Regions from separate parts of the Pseudomonas sp. S3_A03 genome, predicted to be linked through region 1. Evidence: predicted binding sites of a transcription regulator. Region 1 holds the regulator's gene; the other holds the start of a gene.

Region 1 (10,745 bases):
TGTCCAGGCGTTCGGCAAAGGCTTTGGTGAACGCGGCGGGCATGTGCTGGATCAACACGATCGGCGCCGGAAAGTTGGCCGGCAACTGGGTCAACACGCGCTGCAAGGCGACCGGGCCACCCGTGGAGGTGCCGATGGCGACCAGCTTGTAGGCTTTGCGCTTGGGTGCCGGCGAATGCGCCGTTGCAGTGGCCGGGGCCGACGTGCGTACCGGTGGCGGTGCAGGCCGTGCAAGCGGCGCGGGCGCCGGGCGACCGAACGAGGCACGGCTGGAGGCAGCCGGCGGAGCCACCGCTGCCGGGGCAGGCGTCGGTGTCGGTGTCGGCGCGCTGAACAGGCTGCGGCGGTTACTGCGCGAGATGCTGTGGACTTTCTCGCACAGCATCTGCTTGACCTTCTCGGGGTTGCGCGAGATGTCTTCGAAATTCTTCGGCAAAAGTCCACCGCACCGGCATCCAGCGCATCGAGGGTCACTCGGGCGCCTTCATGGGTCAGCGAGGAGAACATCAATACCGGGGTGGGGCAGCGTTGCATGATGTGCCGGACTGCCGTGATGCCATCCATCATCGGCATCTCGTAGTCCATGGTGATCACGTCCGGCTTCAGCGCAATGGCTTGATCAATCGCCTCTTTGCCGTTGGTGGCCGTGCCGACCACCTGGATGCTTGGATCGGCGGAAAGAATTTCCGAGACGCGGCGGCGGAAGAAACCCGAATCGTCCACCACCAGGACCTTGACTGCCATAAACACTCCGTTAGGTGGGGCGGGCGAGACCGCCCTGCCCCACCAGAATCAAATACGCCGAGCGGCGTAACGCTTGAGCATGCTCGGAACATCGAGAATCAGCGCGATCCGACCGTCACCGGTGATGGTCGCACCCGACATGCCCGGGGTTCCCTGCAGCATTTTGCCCAAAGGCTTGATGACCACTTCTTCCTGGCCCACCAGTTGATCGACGACAAAGCCGATACGCTGGGTACCCACGGAGAGAATCACCACATGACCTTCGTGCTGCTCTTCATGGGCGGCCGATGCAACCAGCCAGCGCTTGAGGTAGAACAGGGGCAGCGCCTTGTCGCGCACGATCACCACTTCCTGGCCGTCCACCACGTTGGTGCGCGACAGGTCGAGGTGGAAGATCTCGTTGACGTTGACCAGCGGGAAGGCGAACGCCTGGTTGCCCAGCATCACCATCAGGGTCGGCATGATCGCCAGGGTCAACGGCACCTTGATCACGATCTTCGAGCCTTGGCCCTTGGTCGAGTAGATGTTGATCGAACCATTGAGCTGGCTGATCTTGGTCTTCACCACGTCCATGCCCACGCCACGGCCCGACACGTCGGAGATCTCGGTCTTGGTCGAGAAGCCAGGGGCGAAGATCAGGTTGTAGCACTCGGTGTCGGTCAGGCGGTCGGCGGCGTCCTTGTCCATCACGCCACGCTTGACCGCGATATTGCGCAGGATGGTCGGGTCCATGCCCTTGCCGTCATCGGTGATCGACAGCAGGATGTGGTCGCCTTCCTGCTCCGCCGCCAGGATGACTTTGCCGCCACGGGACTTGCCCGAGGCTTCGCGTTCTTCCGGGGTTTCGACGCCGTGGTCGACCGCGTTGCGCACCAAGTGGACCAGCGGGTCGGCCAGGGCCTCGACAAGGTTTTTGTCGAGGTCGGTTTCTTCACCCACCAGTTCCAGGTTGATCTCTTTCTTCAGTTGGCGCGCCAAGTCACGCACCAGGCGCGGGAAGCGGCCGAAGACTTTCTTGATCGGCTGCATCCGCGTTTTCATCACGGCGGTTTGCAGGTCGGCGGTCACCACGTCGAGGTTCGACACGGCCTTTTGCATGGCTTCATCGCCACTGCTCAGGCCCAGGCGCACCAGGCGGTTACGTACCAGCACCAGCTCGCCGACCATGTTCATGATGTCGTCCAGGCGCGCGGTGTCCACGCGCACGGTGGTTTCGGCTTCACTGGCGGGTTTGTCCGCAGGCGGCGCCGCGGCGGCGGCACGCGCTGGGGCCGCAGCCGGCGCCGCCGCTGGGGCAGGTGCCGGTTTGGCGGCTGGAGCGGCTGGAGCGGCAGCTTTGGCGGGTGCAGCCGCTTTGGCGGCAACCGGTGCTGCCGTAGCGGCGGCAGGTGCAACCTCGCTGAACTTGCCCTTGCCGTGCAAATCGTCAAGCAGGGCTTCGAATTCGTTATCCGTGATCAGGCCATCAGCGGCAGGCTGCGCAGGGGCGGCAGGCGCAGCGGCGGTGGCGGCGACTGCCGGCAAGGCGTCGGCCGCAAAGGTGCCTTTGCCGTGCAGTTGGTCGAGCAACGCTTCGAATTCGTCGTCGGTGATGTCGGTGCTGACCGGCCCGCCCGCTGCGGCAGGTGCAGGAGCGGCAGCGGCAGGCGCCACCGCATCAGCGGCGAACTGGCCTTTGCCATGCAGCTGGTCGAGCAGCGATTCGAATTCCGCGTCGGTAATGTCTTCGCTGGTCGGCGCCGCTGCCGGGGCTTCGGCGGCCGGTGCTTCGGCTTCGGCCTTGACGGCACTGAGGGAGTTGAGCAGTTGTTCGAACTCAGTGTCCGTGACATCCGCTTCAGGCTCCGCCACAGGCTCCGGCGCCGCTTCAACCACCGGCGCGCAAGTGTCCGCAGGCTCTGCATAGCGCGCCAGGGCCGCCAACAGTTCCGGCGTGGCCGCCGTGATCGGGGCACGTTCACGCACTTGGCTGAACATGCCGTTGACCGCATCCAGTGCTTCGAGAATCACGTCCATCAACTCCGAATCAACGTGACGCTCACCCTTGCGCAGGATGTCGAACACGTTCTCGGCGATGTGGCAGCACTCCACCAGCTCATGGAGCTGGAGGAAGCCGGCGCCCCCTTTTACAGTGTGAAAACCGCGAAAAATTGCATTGAGCAGGTTCGCATCATCCGGGCGGCTTTCCAGCTCGACCAGTTGCTCGGACAGTTGCTCTAAAATTTCGCCGGCCTCTACAAGGAAATCCTGAAGGATCTCTTCATCGGCGCCGAAGCTCATGTGGGTGCTCCTTAGAAGCCTAAACTGGATAACAGGTCATCTACGTCATCCTGACCTGACACAACGTCTTCACGTTTATCGGCATGAATCTGCGGACCTTCACCCTTGGCGAGATGTTTTTGTGGATCTTTTTCCGAGAGGATCGCTTCGCGGTCATGTTCAATGCCGGCAAAACGGTCAACCTGGCCTGCCATAAGCACCAATTTGAGCAAGTTGCTTTCCACTTCGGTGACCAACTGGGTCACACGCTTGATCACCTGACCGGTGAGGTCCTGGTAATCCTGGGCCAGCAAAATATCGTTGAGGTTGCTGGAAACCGTGCGGTTTTCCTGCTCGCTGCGCGACAAGAAGCCTTCAACCCGACGTGCCAGCTCACGAAACTCCTCAGCCCCGACTTCCCGGCGCATGAAGCGGCCCCAATCGGCGCTCAGGGCCTGGGCTTCAGTGGCCATGCCGTTGACCAGGGGCGTGGCGTTCTCCACCAGGTCCATGGTGCGGTTGGCCGCCGCCTCAGTCAGCCTGACCACATAGGACAGGCGTTCGGTGGCATCGGTGATCTGTGAGATTTCTTCGGCCTGGGGCATGTGCGGGTCAATCTGGAAATTGACAATCGCACTGTGCAGCTCGCGTGTGAGCTTGCCCACTTCCTGATACAGGCCGCGGTCACGGGTCTGGTTGAGCTCATGGATCAACTGCACCGCGTCGCCGAACTGGCCTTTTTCAAGGCTGTCGACCAACTGGTGAGCATGTTTTTTCAGGGTCGACTCAAAGTCTCCCTGTGACGTTTCGTTATGCTCCATAGCTCCCCCGCGATGGCATCAGCCGTGGATGCGTTCGAAGATTTTTTCGATCTTCTCTTTCAAGGCCAGTGCAGTGAATGGCTTGACCACGTAACCGTTAACACCCGCCTGGGCAGCTTCGATGATCTGCTCACGCTTGGCTTCGGCGGTGACCATCAGCACGGGAAGGCTGCGCAGCTTTTCGTCGGCCCGCACATGACGCAGCAAGTCGATACCGGTCATGCCCGGCATGTTCCAGTCGGTTACCAGAAAGTCGATGCTCCCGCTGTTGAGGATCGGAATCGCCGTAAGGCCATCATCCGCCTCGACCGTGTTTGTGAACCCAAGGTCACGCAACAGGTTTTTTATGATCCGCCGCATCGTTGAGAAGTCATCAACGATGAGGATTTTCATGTTCTTGTCCAATTCGACCTCCAAGCAGTCTTAAACGCGCCCAGCACCTGGACGCGTCATTTCAATCAACAGGCATTACACAAAAAGGACTGCCGGGGGCACCACGGGCCGAACCCGCGAAGATCCATCACCTTCGCGGTATCGCTTTGCAGTGTCCCCACACTGCCTGTCAGCGCGCTCGCCACTCTCCCAAACGCCCCCGCAAGCGAGCGGCGCACTGGCTGTGTAACTGGCTGACTCGCGATTCGCTGACCCCCAGGACCTCACCGATTTCCTTGAGGTTCAGCTCTTCGTCGTAGTACAGCGCCAATACCAGTCGCTCACGCTCAGGCAAATTGGCAATCGCGTCCGCCAACGCACCCTGAAAGCGTTCATCTTCCAGGTCTCGCGCCGGCTCCATATGAGTACTCGCGCCGTCCTCGTGCAGCCCTTCATGTTCACCGTCCTGCAACAGGTCGTCGAAACTGAACAGGCGGCTGCCCAAGGTGTCGTTCAAAATCCCGTAATAATCGTCGAGACTCAATTGGAGTTCGGCCGCAACTTCGTGATCTTTAGCGTCGCGACCGGTTTTTGCTTCAATTGCGCGAATTGCGTCACTGACCATGCGCGTATTGCGGTGTACCGAACGAGGCGCCCAATCACCCTTGCGCACTTCATCGAGCATGGCGCCCCGGATACGGATACCCGCATACGTCTCGAAACTCGCGCCTTTGGTGGCATCGTATTTGGTTGACACTTCGAGCAGGCCAATCATGCCGGCCTGGATCAGGTCTTCGACCTGGACGCTGGCGGGCAGGCGTGCCAGCAGGTGATAGGCGATGCGCTTGACCAGCGGCGCATAACGCTCGATCAACTCGCCCTGACCGTCACGGGCGGACTTCTTGTAGGCGTTATAGCCGTTCGCTGTCATAGCACGGGTCCTGCGCTCGTCTGATGTACCAATCGCTCGACGAAAAACTCCAGATGCCCCCGTGGGTTGGCGGGCAACGGCCAAGTATCGACCTTTTGGGCAATAGCCTTGAACGCCAATGCGCATTTGGAACGAGGGAACGCTTCGTAGACCGCACGCTGCTTTTGCACAGCCTTGCGCACACACTCGTCGTAGGGAACTGCACCGACGTATTGTAAGGCGACATCGAGGAAGCGATCCGTGACCTTGGTCAACTTGGCGAACAGGTTGCGCCCTTCCTGCGGGCTCTGGGCCATGTTGGCCAGTACGCGGAAGCGGTTCATGCCGTAGTCACGGTTAAGTAATTTGATCAGGGCGTAGGCGTCGGTGATCGAGGTGGGTTCATCGCAGACCACCAGCAACACTTCCTGCGCCGCGCGCACGAAGCTGACCACGGATTCGCCGATCCCGGCGGCGGTGTCGATCACCAGCACGTCGAGGTTGTCGCCGATATCGCTGAATGCCTGGATAAGGCCGGCATGCTGCGCCGGGCTCAGGTGCACCATGCTCTGGGTGCCGGAGGCGGCCGGCACGATGCGGATCCCGCCAGGGCCTTGAAGCAGCACATCGCGCAGCTCACAGCGCCCCTCGATCACATCGGCAAGCGTGTGTTTGGGCGTCAACCCCAGCAGAACGTCGACGTTCGCCAGTCCCAGGTCAGCATCCAGCAGCATGACGCGACGGCCAAGTTCTGCCAGGGCCAGGGACAAATTCACTGACACGTTAGTTTTTCCGACGCCACCTTTGCCGCCGGTCACCGCGATCACCTGTACGGGATGCATGCTGCCCATTTTATTTCTTTACCTTGTCTTGCTTAGACGCAGGCTACATGGCTTGGCCGCGTGAATCGCTTGCAGACCATCGATGTAGATACTTTTCACGGTGTTCATCTGACTCAACCGACCCGTTTTGCCGGGTTGTGATAGAGATCGGCGAACATGTCGGCCATCGCTTCCTCGCTAGGCTCGTCTTGCATTTGTACGCTGACGGCGCGGCTGACCAACTGATGACGGCGCGGCAGATGCAGATCATCCGGGATCCGCGGCCCATCGGTCAGGTAAGCCACCGGCAGTTCGTGGCTGATAGCCAGGCTCAGCACTTCACCCAGGCTGGCGGTTTCATCCAGTTTAGTCAGGATGCAACCGGCCAGCCCGCAGCGTTTGTAGCTGTGATACGCAGCGGTAAGAACCTGTTTCTGGCTGGTGGTTGCAAGCACCAGGTAATTTTTTGACTTGATGCCACGCCCGGCCAGGCTTTCGAGCTGCATACGCAACGCCGGGTCGCTGGCTTGCAGGCCGGCGGTGTCGATCAGCACCACGCGCTTGCGCAGCAGCGGGTCGAGGGCATTGGCCAGGGATTGACCGGGGTCGACATGGGTAACCGGCACATTGAGGATGCGGCCCAGGGTCTTGAGCTGTTCCTGGGCGCCGATACGGTAGCTGTCCATGCTCACCAGCGCGATATTCTGGGCGCCGTACTTAAGCACATAACGGGCGGCAAGCTTGGCCAGCGTGGTGGTCTTGCCCATGCCGGCCGGGCCGACCATGGCGATCACTCCGCCCTCTTCCAAGGGTTCGATCTGTGGCGTGGTGATCATCCGCGCCAAGTGGGCCAGCAACATGCGCCAGGCCTGGCGAGGCTCTTCGATTTCGTGGGTCAGCGCCAACAGGTCGCGGGACAACGGGCCGGACAGGCCGATGCGTTGCAGGCGACGCCACAAGTTGGCCTGTTGCGGTTTGCTGCCTTGCAGTTGGGTCCAGGCCAGCGAGCCGAGCTGCACTTCGAGCAACTCGCGCAGGCCATTGAGTTCAAAGCGCATCGAGTCGAACGCGCGCTGGTCGACTGCGGCGGCCGGGGCGGGCGCGGCAGGACGCGGCGGTTCGATGAAAGTGGGCTCGACCAACGGCTCGGCAGCCGTCAGCGGCAGGCCGGCGAACAACTGGCGATTGGTGGTGGCATCGCTGTCGCCGCGCATGCTCAGTTCGGCCTGGGCCGAGACGATGCGCGAGGCAGTCTTGCGCAGCTCGTCTTCAAGCTCCATGTTCGGCACGCGCGGCGCCAGGGCCTGGGGGGTGTAATCCAGGGCAGCCGTCAGCTCGACACCGCCGGCAATACGACGGTTACCGATAATCGCGGCGTCGGCGCCCAGCTCATCACGGACCAGTTTCATGGCCTGACGCATATCGGCGGCGAAAAAACGCTTCACTTGCATAACCCACTACCCTCAGCCGTTGGGCCCTACTGTCGCGACGATAGTCACTTGCTTGTTGTCAGGAATTTCCTGATAAGCCAAAACGTGCAAATTCGGTACTGCCAGGCGCCCGAACCGCGACAACATTGCCCGGACCGGGCCTGCCACCAGCAGAATCACCGGCTGGCCCTGCATTTCCTGGCGCTGCGCGGCCTCGATCAACGAACGCTGCAGTTTTTCAGCCATGCTTGGCTCCAACAGAACGCCCTCTTCCTGGCCTTGTCCTGCCTTCTGAATACTATTGAGCAATATTTGTTCCAACCTTGGTTCCAAGGTGATCACAGGCAGCTCAGAGTCAAGCCCTACAATGCTTTGCACGATTGCACGCGACAATCCGACACGCACCGCCGCCACCAGCGCGGCGGTATCTTGACTCTTGGCGGCATTGTTGGCGATGGCCTCGGCAATGCTGCGAATGTCGCGCACCGGCACCTGTTCGGCCAGCAGCGCCTGCAGCACTTTGAGCAGTTGCGACAGCGACAGCACGCCCGGCACCAGCTCTTCGGCGAGTTTTGGCGAGGCCTTGCCCAGCAAACCCATCAATTGCTGGACTTCTTCGTGACCGATCAACTCGTGGGAGTGCTTGTACAAAATCTGGTTGAGGTGGGTGGCGACCACGGTGCTGGCGTCCACCACGGTATAGCCCAGGGACTGCGCCTGGCTGCGCTGGCTGATTTCGATCCATACCGCCTCCAGGCCAAAAGCCGGATCTTTGGCGGTAATGCCGTTGAGGCTGCCGAACACCTGGCCGGGGTTGATCGCCAGCTCGCGGTCCGGGTAAATCTCGGCTTCGGCCAGGATCACCCCCATCAGCGTCAGGCGGTAGGCACTGGGCGCCAGGTCGAGGTTGTCGCGGATGTGCACGGTGGGCATCAAAAAGCCCAGGTCCTGGGACAACTTCTTGCGCACCCCCTTGATCCGCGCGAGCAATTGGCCGCCCTGGTTGCGGTCCACCAGCGGAATCAGGCGGTAGCCGACTTCCAGGCCGATCATGTCGATGGGCGTCACGTCGTCCCAGCCCAACTCCTTGGTTTCCTGGGCACGGGCCGGGGATGGCAGCAGCTCCTGCTGGCGCGCGACCTCCTGCAGCGCCTGCACTTTGACTGCGTTTTGCTTTTTCCAAAACAGGTAGGCACCGCCGCCGGCCAATGCGGCCATGGTCAGGAACGACACATGAGGCATGCCCGGCACGATACCCATGATCGCCATAATGCCCGCCGCCACGGCCAGGGCCTTGGGCGAGGCGAACATCTGCCGGCTGATCTGCTTGCCCATGTCTTCGGAGCCCGACGCACGGGTCACCATGATTGCAGCGGCTGTTGATAACAACAGTGATGGCAATTGCGCCACTAAACCGTCACCGATGGTCAGCAAGGCGTAGACCTTGCCCGCGTCGCCGAAGGTCATACCGTGCTGGAAGATACCCACGGCAATGCCGCCGATCAGGTTGATGAACAGAATCAGCAGGCCGGCGATGGCGTCACCGCGCACGAATTTGCTGGCGCCGTCCATGGAGCCGTAGAACTCGGCTTCCTGGGCCACTTCCAGGCGGCGCGATTTGGCCTGGTTCTGGTCGATCAGGCCGGCGTTGAGGTCGGCGTCGATGGCCATCTGCTTGCCGGGCATGGCGTCGAGGGTAAACCGCGCGCTCACCTCGGAAATCCGTCCGGCGCCTTTGGTCACCACCACGAAGTTGATGATCATCAGGATCGCGAACACCACGATACCGACCACGTAGTTACCACCGATCACCACTTCACCGAAGGCCTGGATCACCTTACCGGCCGCGGCGTGGCCGTCCTGGCCATGAAGCATCACCACGCGGGTAGAGGCCACGTTCAACGCCAGGCGCAGCAGGGTCGCCACCAGCAAAATCGTCGGGAACACCGCAAAATCCAGGGGCCGCAGGGCATACACGCACACCAGCAGCACCACCACCGACAGGGCGATGTTGAAAGTGAAGAACACGTCGAGCAGGAACGGCGGCATCGGCAACATCATCATTGCCAGCATCACCAGCAACAACAACGGCACACCCAGATTGCCCCGCGAGAGGTCAGTCAGGGTCGTACGGGCCGTGCCGAGCATTTGAGAGCGATCCACCACCGGTATTCCTCGTAACGTAAAGCAAACTTTTGACGCCGGGAGGCATCCTGGTGGCGGTATTGCAAGAAGCTGTCCAACTTTGGTTTGGGGGCGTGAACAACCTCACAAGCGAGCGTTTCTACAGCCCTAGCCCCAGTTAAATGTGGGAGGGGGCTTGCTCCCGATGGCGGTGTATCAGGCAATAGATTAATTGGCTGAACCACCGCTATCGGGAGCAAGCCCCCTTGTGTCTTGATACGGGATTAAGCTGAGAGTGAGAGGGTGAGTGGCAAGCTGAATGCCCGAAGTGCTTAAAGCACGTGTGGGAGCCCATGCTGCCACTCACTTCTCCGCTCTGGACATGAGCCCGAACAGTTGAACGAGCCCACCTCGAACAGTTACAAGCGTGGGCCAAGCCAGAGCGCTCTCACTTTTAGTGTAAGAGGGTTTGGCTATGTTTTCCTATCCAGCAGGCATTGATGTTTCCAAGGACAGCCTTGAAGCTCGAGTTCATCAGGTTGACGTTGGGGTAAATTGCGCTAACGCCGAAGAAGATTTCCCTGGGTTGATTGGGTGGCTATTGCTTCACCAGGTCGGACGCGTGGTGTTGGAGGCTACTGGCGGTTATGAGCGCAAAGTCATGAAGGCGCTTCAGGCTGCGGGCCTTAATGTCATCTGCGTCAATCCCCGTCGGGCCAAGAGTTTTTCCAGGGCGATGGGGCAACACGCTAAAACCGACCCGATAGACGCAAAGTCTCTTGCGCAGTTCGCAGCGGTTCTCGACTCACCAAGCAGCCGAATCACCAGCCCGGAACATGACGAGTTGCGCGCGTTAGTCCAGCAGCGAGAGAACTTTGTTCAGCAGAGGGACGATGACAGAAGGCGCCTGAAAACAGCCTCCTGCGACGTAGTAAAACCGGCGTTGCAGAGCCATATCGACTACTTGAGCAAGGCTGTGAACGCGATAGAGCAGCTGATTCGCGAAACCGCCAACAGGCTAGACCGCGAAAAGGTCGAACGCCTGTGCTCAGTTAAGGGCATCGGGCTCATTACGGCGGCTAGCCTAATGGCATATCTGCCGGAGCTGGGCGAGATTGGCAGGCGTCCGATCACGGCGCTAGCGGGCCTCGCTCCGTATAACAACGACAGTGGGAAACACCAAGGTGCGCGTCACATTAGCGGCGGGAGGTTTTCCGTGCGTCGCTCGCTCTACATGGCCTGCTGGGTTGTCATCCGGGAACAG
Region 2 (6,755 bases), 1.3 Mb from region 1:
AGGCCAGGTGAGCATCGAGGTCACGGTCGACGGGCCGCGTATCGGTGTAGCGGTGTGCGATAGCGGCACAGGCATTGCGGCGGGTCACCTGGGGCAGTTGTTCACCCCGTTCGAGCGCCTGGGTGCCGACCCGAATGTGGAAGGCAGCGGCCTGGGCCTGGCGCTGAGCAAAAGCCTGCTGGAGCAAATGGACGGCCGGCTGACCGTGCAAAGCCAGGTCGGTATCGGCTCACGCTTTACCCTGGAGCTGCCGTTCGCGCGCCTGCCGGGCTCACCGCTCAGGGTGCCCACGGTGATCGACAGCGAATGGAAGCGCCCTGCCCCCGCCGCTTGCCGGGTGCAGGGCAACGTGTTGTGCATCGAAGACAACCTCTCCAGCCTGGCGCTGATCGAAACCCTGCTGCAACGCCGGCCGGGGATAAAGCTGCTGTCGAGCATGCAAGGCCAACTGGGCCTGGACCTGGCCGCACAGCATCGGCCGCAGCTGATTCTGCTGGATGTTTCGCTGCCGGACATCGACGGTTTGAAAGTGCTGCAGCGCTTGCGCGGCTCGGCGCTCACCCGCGACATCCCGGTACTGATGATCACCGCCGATGCCAGCGACCCTACCCGCCGGGCCTTGCAGGACGCCGGCGCAACGGCGGTGCTGAGCAAGCCCATCAACATCCCGGCGTTTCTCGCCCACCTCGACCAGTATTTTCCGGAGCCCGCGTGAACACCGACCTGCGCATTCTGATCATCGACGACCAACGCCCGAACCTTGAACTGGTGGAGCAACTGCTCGCCCGTGAAGGGTTGACCCATGTACTGAGCAGTACCCAGCCGCTGCGCACCCTGGAACTGTTCAACAGCTTCGAGCCGGACCTGGTGATCCTCGACCTGCACATGCCCGAATTCGATGGCTTTGCCGTGCTCGAACAACTCAACCGACGCATCCCCCAGGGCGAATACCTGCCGATCCTGGTGCTCACCGCCGACGCCACCCGCGACACCCGCCTGCGCGCCCTGGCCCTGGGCGCACGCGACTTCATCAGCAAACCACTGGACGCGCTGGAAACCATGTTGCGGGTATGGAACCTGCTGGAAACCCGCGCGCTGTACAAAACCCTGCGCAAGCTGATACCCGCGCAGCAGATCGAGTTGTTGCAACGGCGTGAATCAACGGGCAATCTCCACGCCGCCGGGGACGCTCCGGTCTGGTTCCCCCATCGATCGCACCTCAAGGACGACCCGCACATGGCGGCTTCGAACAAATGGCTGATGTCGTCAGTCGCGTATTACCTGGATTTTTTCACCATCCCCTTGTTCATCGGCTTTGCGCTCTGGCTGGCGCCGCTTGCCCCGTGGCAATTGCTCGCCGGCCTGTTGGCCTGGACGCTGGTGGAGTATTGCGCGCACCGTTTTCTGTTCCATTCGCTGTATCGCCGCGAGCACTGGACCCATCACATTGATGTACTGGCCTATATCGGGGTGTCGAGCTGGAAAACCAGCTCCACCTTTGCCGCGCTGCTGTTGTTTGCCTGGTACACCGGCCTGACCTCGGCGTTCATCGGCGCGGTGACCGGCTACTTCTATTACATCTCGGTGCATTACGTGATGCACCGCCCCGAGCATTGGGCGTATCGCTATATTCCGGGGCTGGTTGCCAACCACGACCTGCATCACCGCCAAGGCATCGAAAAAAACTTCGGGGTCTCTTCACCGCTGTGGGACCACGTGTTTCGCACGTTTATTCGCACGCCGGCACGGGTTGAAACAACGGAGTGAACGTAACGTAGCGGTCATAAACCAGACGGAAGGCATACAGGGAGGTCTAAAGTTACGGCGGTTGGGGCGGATAACTCCTATGTTATTTATATCCGCAACACTGTTCAGGGACCGAACTCATGACCCAGAGTCAATCCAGCCGTACTGCCCTTCCTGGTCATCCGCGTTTTCTTTGGTTCGCTTTCATCCCGGTCATCCCCGCCGCCGCCTGGATACTCGTGCAGTCCGCCTCCCCGGCCAACCTGGCGGCCTGCGTGGGGCTGGCGTTGGTTGGCCTGGGCGCGTGCGCCTGGAGCGCCCGGGCGCAGCGCCAAGCCGTGCAGCGCGCCCTTGCGCTGGCCGCCCCTTGCGCGGCGCAGGCCGGGCAACAGAGCGCGGATGCACGGGCACAACTCGACGAAGTCTTGCTGGGCGCCATGCCGATCTGGGCCAAACACGTGGAAAGCTCGCGCCAGCAGACTGAAGACGCCATTGTCAGCCTGGCGAATCGTTTCACCGGTATTTCCACGCGGTTGCAAGACACCGTGCAGGCCTCGCAGCAAGCCGCCGGCGAGCTCGACGGGCAGGCCGCCGACGGAGCCCTCAAGGTGTTGGCGCGCAGCGACAGCGAATTGAGCCAAGTGATCGACTCCCTCAAGGCCGCGCAATCGAGCCGTGACCAGACCCTGTCCCAAGTGCGCAGCCTCACTGCCTATACCGGTGAGTTGCGCAGCATGGCCGCCGACGTGGCGGCCATTGCGGCACAAACCAACCTGCTGGCCCTCAACGCGGCGATCGAAGCGGCACGCGCCGGTGAAGCCGGTCGTGGTTTTGCGGTAGTGGCCGATGCGGTACGCAGCCTGTCGAGCAAGTCCAGCGAGACCGGCCAGCAGATGTCGGCCAAGGTCGACATCATCAATAACGCCATCACCCAACTGGTGCAAGCGGCCTCCAGCAGCGCCGACCAGGACAGCCACTCGGTCGCGGCGTCCGAGCAGAGTATCCAGCAGGTGCTCGAACGCTTTCAGAACATCACCGGTCGCCTGGCCGACTCCGCCGATCTGCTCAAGCAGGAAAGCTACGGGATTCGCGACGAGATGACCGACGTGCTGGTCAACCTGCAATTCCAGGACCGGGTCAGCCAGATCCTCAGTCACGTGCGCGACAACATGCATGCCCTGCATGAACACCTGCTGCAGGCCAGCCAGTCGCCGGACCAGCCGGTCAACGTGGATGCGCGGCAATGGCTGGCGCGCATGGAGGCCACTTACGCCACCGACGAGCAGCGGCGCACACACCATGGCGACGCCGCTGCGCAACAGACTTCACAAGACATCACCTTTTTCTAGGAGCACAGCATGGCAAAGAATGTATTAGTGGTGGACGACTCCAGCAGCGTGCGCCAAGTGGTCGGCATTGCCTTGAAGAGCGCCGGCTATGAGGTGATCGAGGCGTGCGATGGCAAGGACGCGCTGGGCAAGCTCAACGGGCAGAAGGTGCACTTGATCATCAGCGACGTGAACATGCCCAACATGGACGGCATCACCTTCGTCAAGGAGGTCAAGAAGCTGGCCAGCTACAAGTTCACGCCGATCATCATGCTGACCACCGAATCGCAGGAATCGAAAAAAGCCGAGGGCCAGGCCGCGGGCGCCAAAGCCTGGGTGGTCAAGCCGTTCCAGCCGGCGCAGATGCTGGCGGCGGTGTCCAAGTTGATCCTGCCCTGATCGCCGACGGCCCGGAGGCCCCATGCCTATCACCCATGAAACACTCGACGGCGCCGCCCGCGTGGGCATCGAGGGCGAGCTGACGATCTACACCGTGGCCGAACTGGCCGCTGCGCTGCTGCCCCGGATCAGCACTGCGCCGCGCCTGGAGGTCGACCTGTCAGAAGTCACGGAAATCGACGGCGCCGGCCTGCAATTACTGGCGGTGATCCGCCGTGAAGCCGCCGTCGGCGGCACGCCGGTCAGCCTTGTAGGGCAGAGCCAGGCGATTACCCAAACATTGCATTTATGTGGCGGCACGCTGTTTTAGCGCGCCATAGCCGATCAATGAGCGACAAAGGAATGTCCAGGTGAGTATTAATCTCGATCAGGCACAGCAGACCTTTATCGTCGAGGCACGCGAGCTGTTGCAGGTCATGGAGCAATCCCTGCTGCAATTGGAAAACGAGCCAGGTGATGAGGATGCCATCGGCGCGGTGTTTCGCGCCGCACATACCATCAAGGGCTCCGCTGGGTTGTTTGGCCTGGCGCCCATCGTCGGGTTCACGCATATCGTCGAAGACGTACTCGACCGCCTGCGCGAGGGCAGTGTAACCGTGGATGCGGCGCTGATCGCGCTGCTGCTCAAGTGCGGCGACCACATGCTCGAACTGATCGAGGCGGTCGACCATCACGACGGCGCGCTGCAGCCTGCCACGCTGGAACGCGGTGAGGTGTTGCGCGAGGCGCTGAGCGCCTATCAGCCGCTGCAGGCCGCCCCCGCCGGCGGCGAAATCGCCGTGACGGATGACGCGCCTCAGGCCGAGCTGCTCTGGCATATTTCCCTGCGCTTCGGCGTGGACGTGTTTCGCAACGGCATGGACCCGTTGTCCTTCCTGCGTTACCTCGACACCTTGGGCCAGGTGCTACAGGTCACTACCCTGACCGACAGCATTCCACCCGTGGACGCCTGGGACCCGGAAAGCTGCTACCTGGGATTCGAGATCGACCTGCGTTCGAATGCCAGCCACACAACCCTCAACGAAGTCTTCGATTTCGTGCGCGATGACTGTGAAGTACAGATTTGCGCCGTTGATGAGCCGAGCGACAGTGGCCCCGCCACCGGCACCGAGCTGGTCACCCAGGCCGCGCCCGCCAGCCCCACGCAAGCTGCGCAACAGCGCGTGGCCACGGCCAGCGACGCCAAGCCCCGCGATGGCGCCTACGTGCGGGTCAATGCCGACAAGCTCGACGAATTGATCAACCTGGTGGGCGAGCTGGTTATCGCCAGCGCCGGTGCCAGCCTGCTGGCCCGCTCCTGCAACAACGATCCGTTGCAGGAAGCCACCTCCACCGTGTCGGGGCTGGTGGAAGAGATCCTCGATGGCGCCCTGCACCTGCGCATGATCCCGATCGGCGACACCTTCAATCGCTTCCGCCGCGTGGTGCGCGATGTCAGCCAGGAATTGGGCAAGGACATCGACCTGATCATCAACGGTGCGGAAACCGAGCTGGACAAAACCGTGGTGGAGAAAATCGGCGACCCGCTGATGCATCTGTTGCGCAATGCCATGGACCACGGCATCGAAAATGCCGACGCCCGGCGCGCGGCAGGCAAGTCAGCCAAGGGCCACCTGAGCCTGAACGCATATCACGATTCGGGCAGCATCGTGATCGAGATCGCCGACGACGGTGCCGGGCTCAACCGCGAACGGATCCTGGAAAAAGCCCAGGAGCGCGGGCTGGTCGCCAGCGGCGCGCAGCTCAGCGACCAGGAGATCTACAACCTGATTTTCGAAGCCGGCTTTTCCACGGCCGAGGCGGTGACCAACCTCTCCGGACGCGGCGTCGGCATGGATGTGGTCAAGCGCAATATCACCCTGTTGCGCGGCACCGTCGACCTCGACAGCCGCCCTGGCCAGGGCACCGTGGTGCGCATTCGCCTGCCGCTGACCCTGGCGATCATCAATGGCTTCCTGGTGGGCATCGACCAATCCACTTACGTGATTCCGCTGGACATGGTTCAGGAATGCATCGAACTGGACGAACGCCAGCGCCAATCCAGCCGCGACCAGGGCTACCTGGACCTGCGTGGCGAGGTGTTGCCGCTGGTCGACCTGCGCGAGCATTTCAGCCACGAAGGCCCGGCGGCGCGCCGCCAGAACGTGGTGGTGGTGCGCTATGCCGAGCACAAGGCCGGGCTGGTGGTGGATGACCTGCTCGGCGAGTTCCAGACCGTGATCAAACCCTTGGGCAAGCTGTTCGGCGCGCTGCGCGGCATCAGCGGCTCGACCATCCTGGGCAGCGGCGCGGTGGCCCTGATCCTGGATGTGCCGGCACTGCTCAATCAAATCGTACAACAAGAAACGCGCACGCCTCAGGTGCCCCCCCAGGCCTCGGTCGTCGTGCGCTGAAGCATTTGCAATTTCCATGGAGGTTCCCCGATGAAATGGTTCTACGATCTTAAAATTTCCACCAAGTTGATCAGCTCATTCCTGGTGGTCCTGGCGCTCACGGCGGGGATGGGCGCGTTCGCCATCCTCCAACTGGGCGCCGTCAACCATGCGGCGCAGGAGATCCGGGGCAACTGGATGCCGTCGATGCGCGCGGCGGCCGGCATGCGCTTTTTTGCCGCCAACTACCGGCTGAAGGAAAACCGCAATATCAGTACCGAAGTGGCCGAGGAGAAAGCCCAGGCCGAGCGCGAAGCAGTGGAAGCGCGCCAGCAGTTCGAAACCCGGCTGGACACCTACGAACAACTGCTGTCGAACGACGAAGACCGTCAGTTGCTGGCCGGAGTGAAAAGCGCCTGGAACGCTTACCTCGCGGCCAGCCAGCAATTGCTGGAGCTGTCCCGGCAGAACCAGGAAGCCCAGGCGCGCGCCCTGCTGCGCGGCGAATCCAAGACGCACTTCGATGAGTTGACCAACCGCCTGCAGAAAATGGTCGAACTCAACGATGCCGGCGCCACGGTAGCCGGTGACCGGGGCTCGGTGCTGTATGAAGAATCACGCCTGTTGATCATCGTGACACTGGGCGCGGCGCTGCTGATCGGCCTGGGCCTGGCCCTGTTCATCGCGCGGATTATTTCGCGCCCGCTGCGACTGGCCGCGACCGCCGCCGAACAATTGGCCGAAGGCAATCTCACTGCGCCCATCGCGCCCGGCTCGAAGGATGAAACCGGCATGGTGCTCAACGCCATGCGCGATATGGTCGGCAAGCTCGCGCATATCATCGGCGAAGTGCGCAACGCTGCCGACAACCTGGCCAGCGCCTCGGAGCAAGTCAGCGCCACCGCGCAGT

What was found. The regulator FliA, encoded in region 1, starts transcription of late flagellar genes. The targets are predictions, from matches to a motif close to CTAAAGTTTNNNNNNNNNNNGCCGNTAA.
Region 2: AB4O25_RS04375 (methyl-accepting chemotaxis protein) is a predicted target of FliA. The motif match lies at 1,814-1,841, and genes of this name have one in related genera.

Annotation. Positions count from the first base shown of each region.
Region 1 covers NZ_CP162753.1:2,304,933-2,315,677, forward strand. Annotated here, with positions in the region: partial or broken gene AB4O25_RS10360 (protein-glutamate methylesterase/protein-glutamine glutaminase) at 1-744, opposite strand, end outside; gene AB4O25_RS10365 (chemotaxis protein CheA) at 793-3,024, opposite strand; gene AB4O25_RS10370 (protein phosphatase CheZ) at 3,036-3,824, opposite strand; gene AB4O25_RS10375 (chemotaxis response regulator CheY) at 3,843-4,217, opposite strand; gene fliA (RNA polymerase sigma factor FliA) at 4,387-5,127, opposite strand; gene fleN (flagellar synthesis regulator FleN) at 5,124-5,957, opposite strand; gene flhF (flagellar biosynthesis protein FlhF) at 6,062-7,378, opposite strand; gene flhA (flagellar biosynthesis protein FlhA) at 7,391-9,505, opposite strand; gene AB4O25_RS10400 (IS110 family transposase) at 9,957-10,745, shown strand, end outside.
Region 2 covers NZ_CP162753.1:1,016,627-1,023,381, reverse strand. Annotated here, with positions in the region: gene AB4O25_RS04390 (ATP-binding protein) at 1-715, shown strand, start outside; partial or broken gene AB4O25_RS04385 (response regulator) at 712-1,152, shown strand; gene AB4O25_RS04380 (sterol desaturase family protein) at 1,237-1,767, shown strand; gene AB4O25_RS04375 (methyl-accepting chemotaxis protein) at 1,887-3,095, shown strand; gene AB4O25_RS04370 (response regulator) at 3,105-3,473, shown strand; gene AB4O25_RS04365 (STAS domain-containing protein) at 3,496-3,783, shown strand; gene AB4O25_RS04360 (chemotaxis protein CheA) at 3,824-5,866, shown strand; gene AB4O25_RS04355 (methyl-accepting chemotaxis protein) at 5,897-6,755, shown strand, end outside.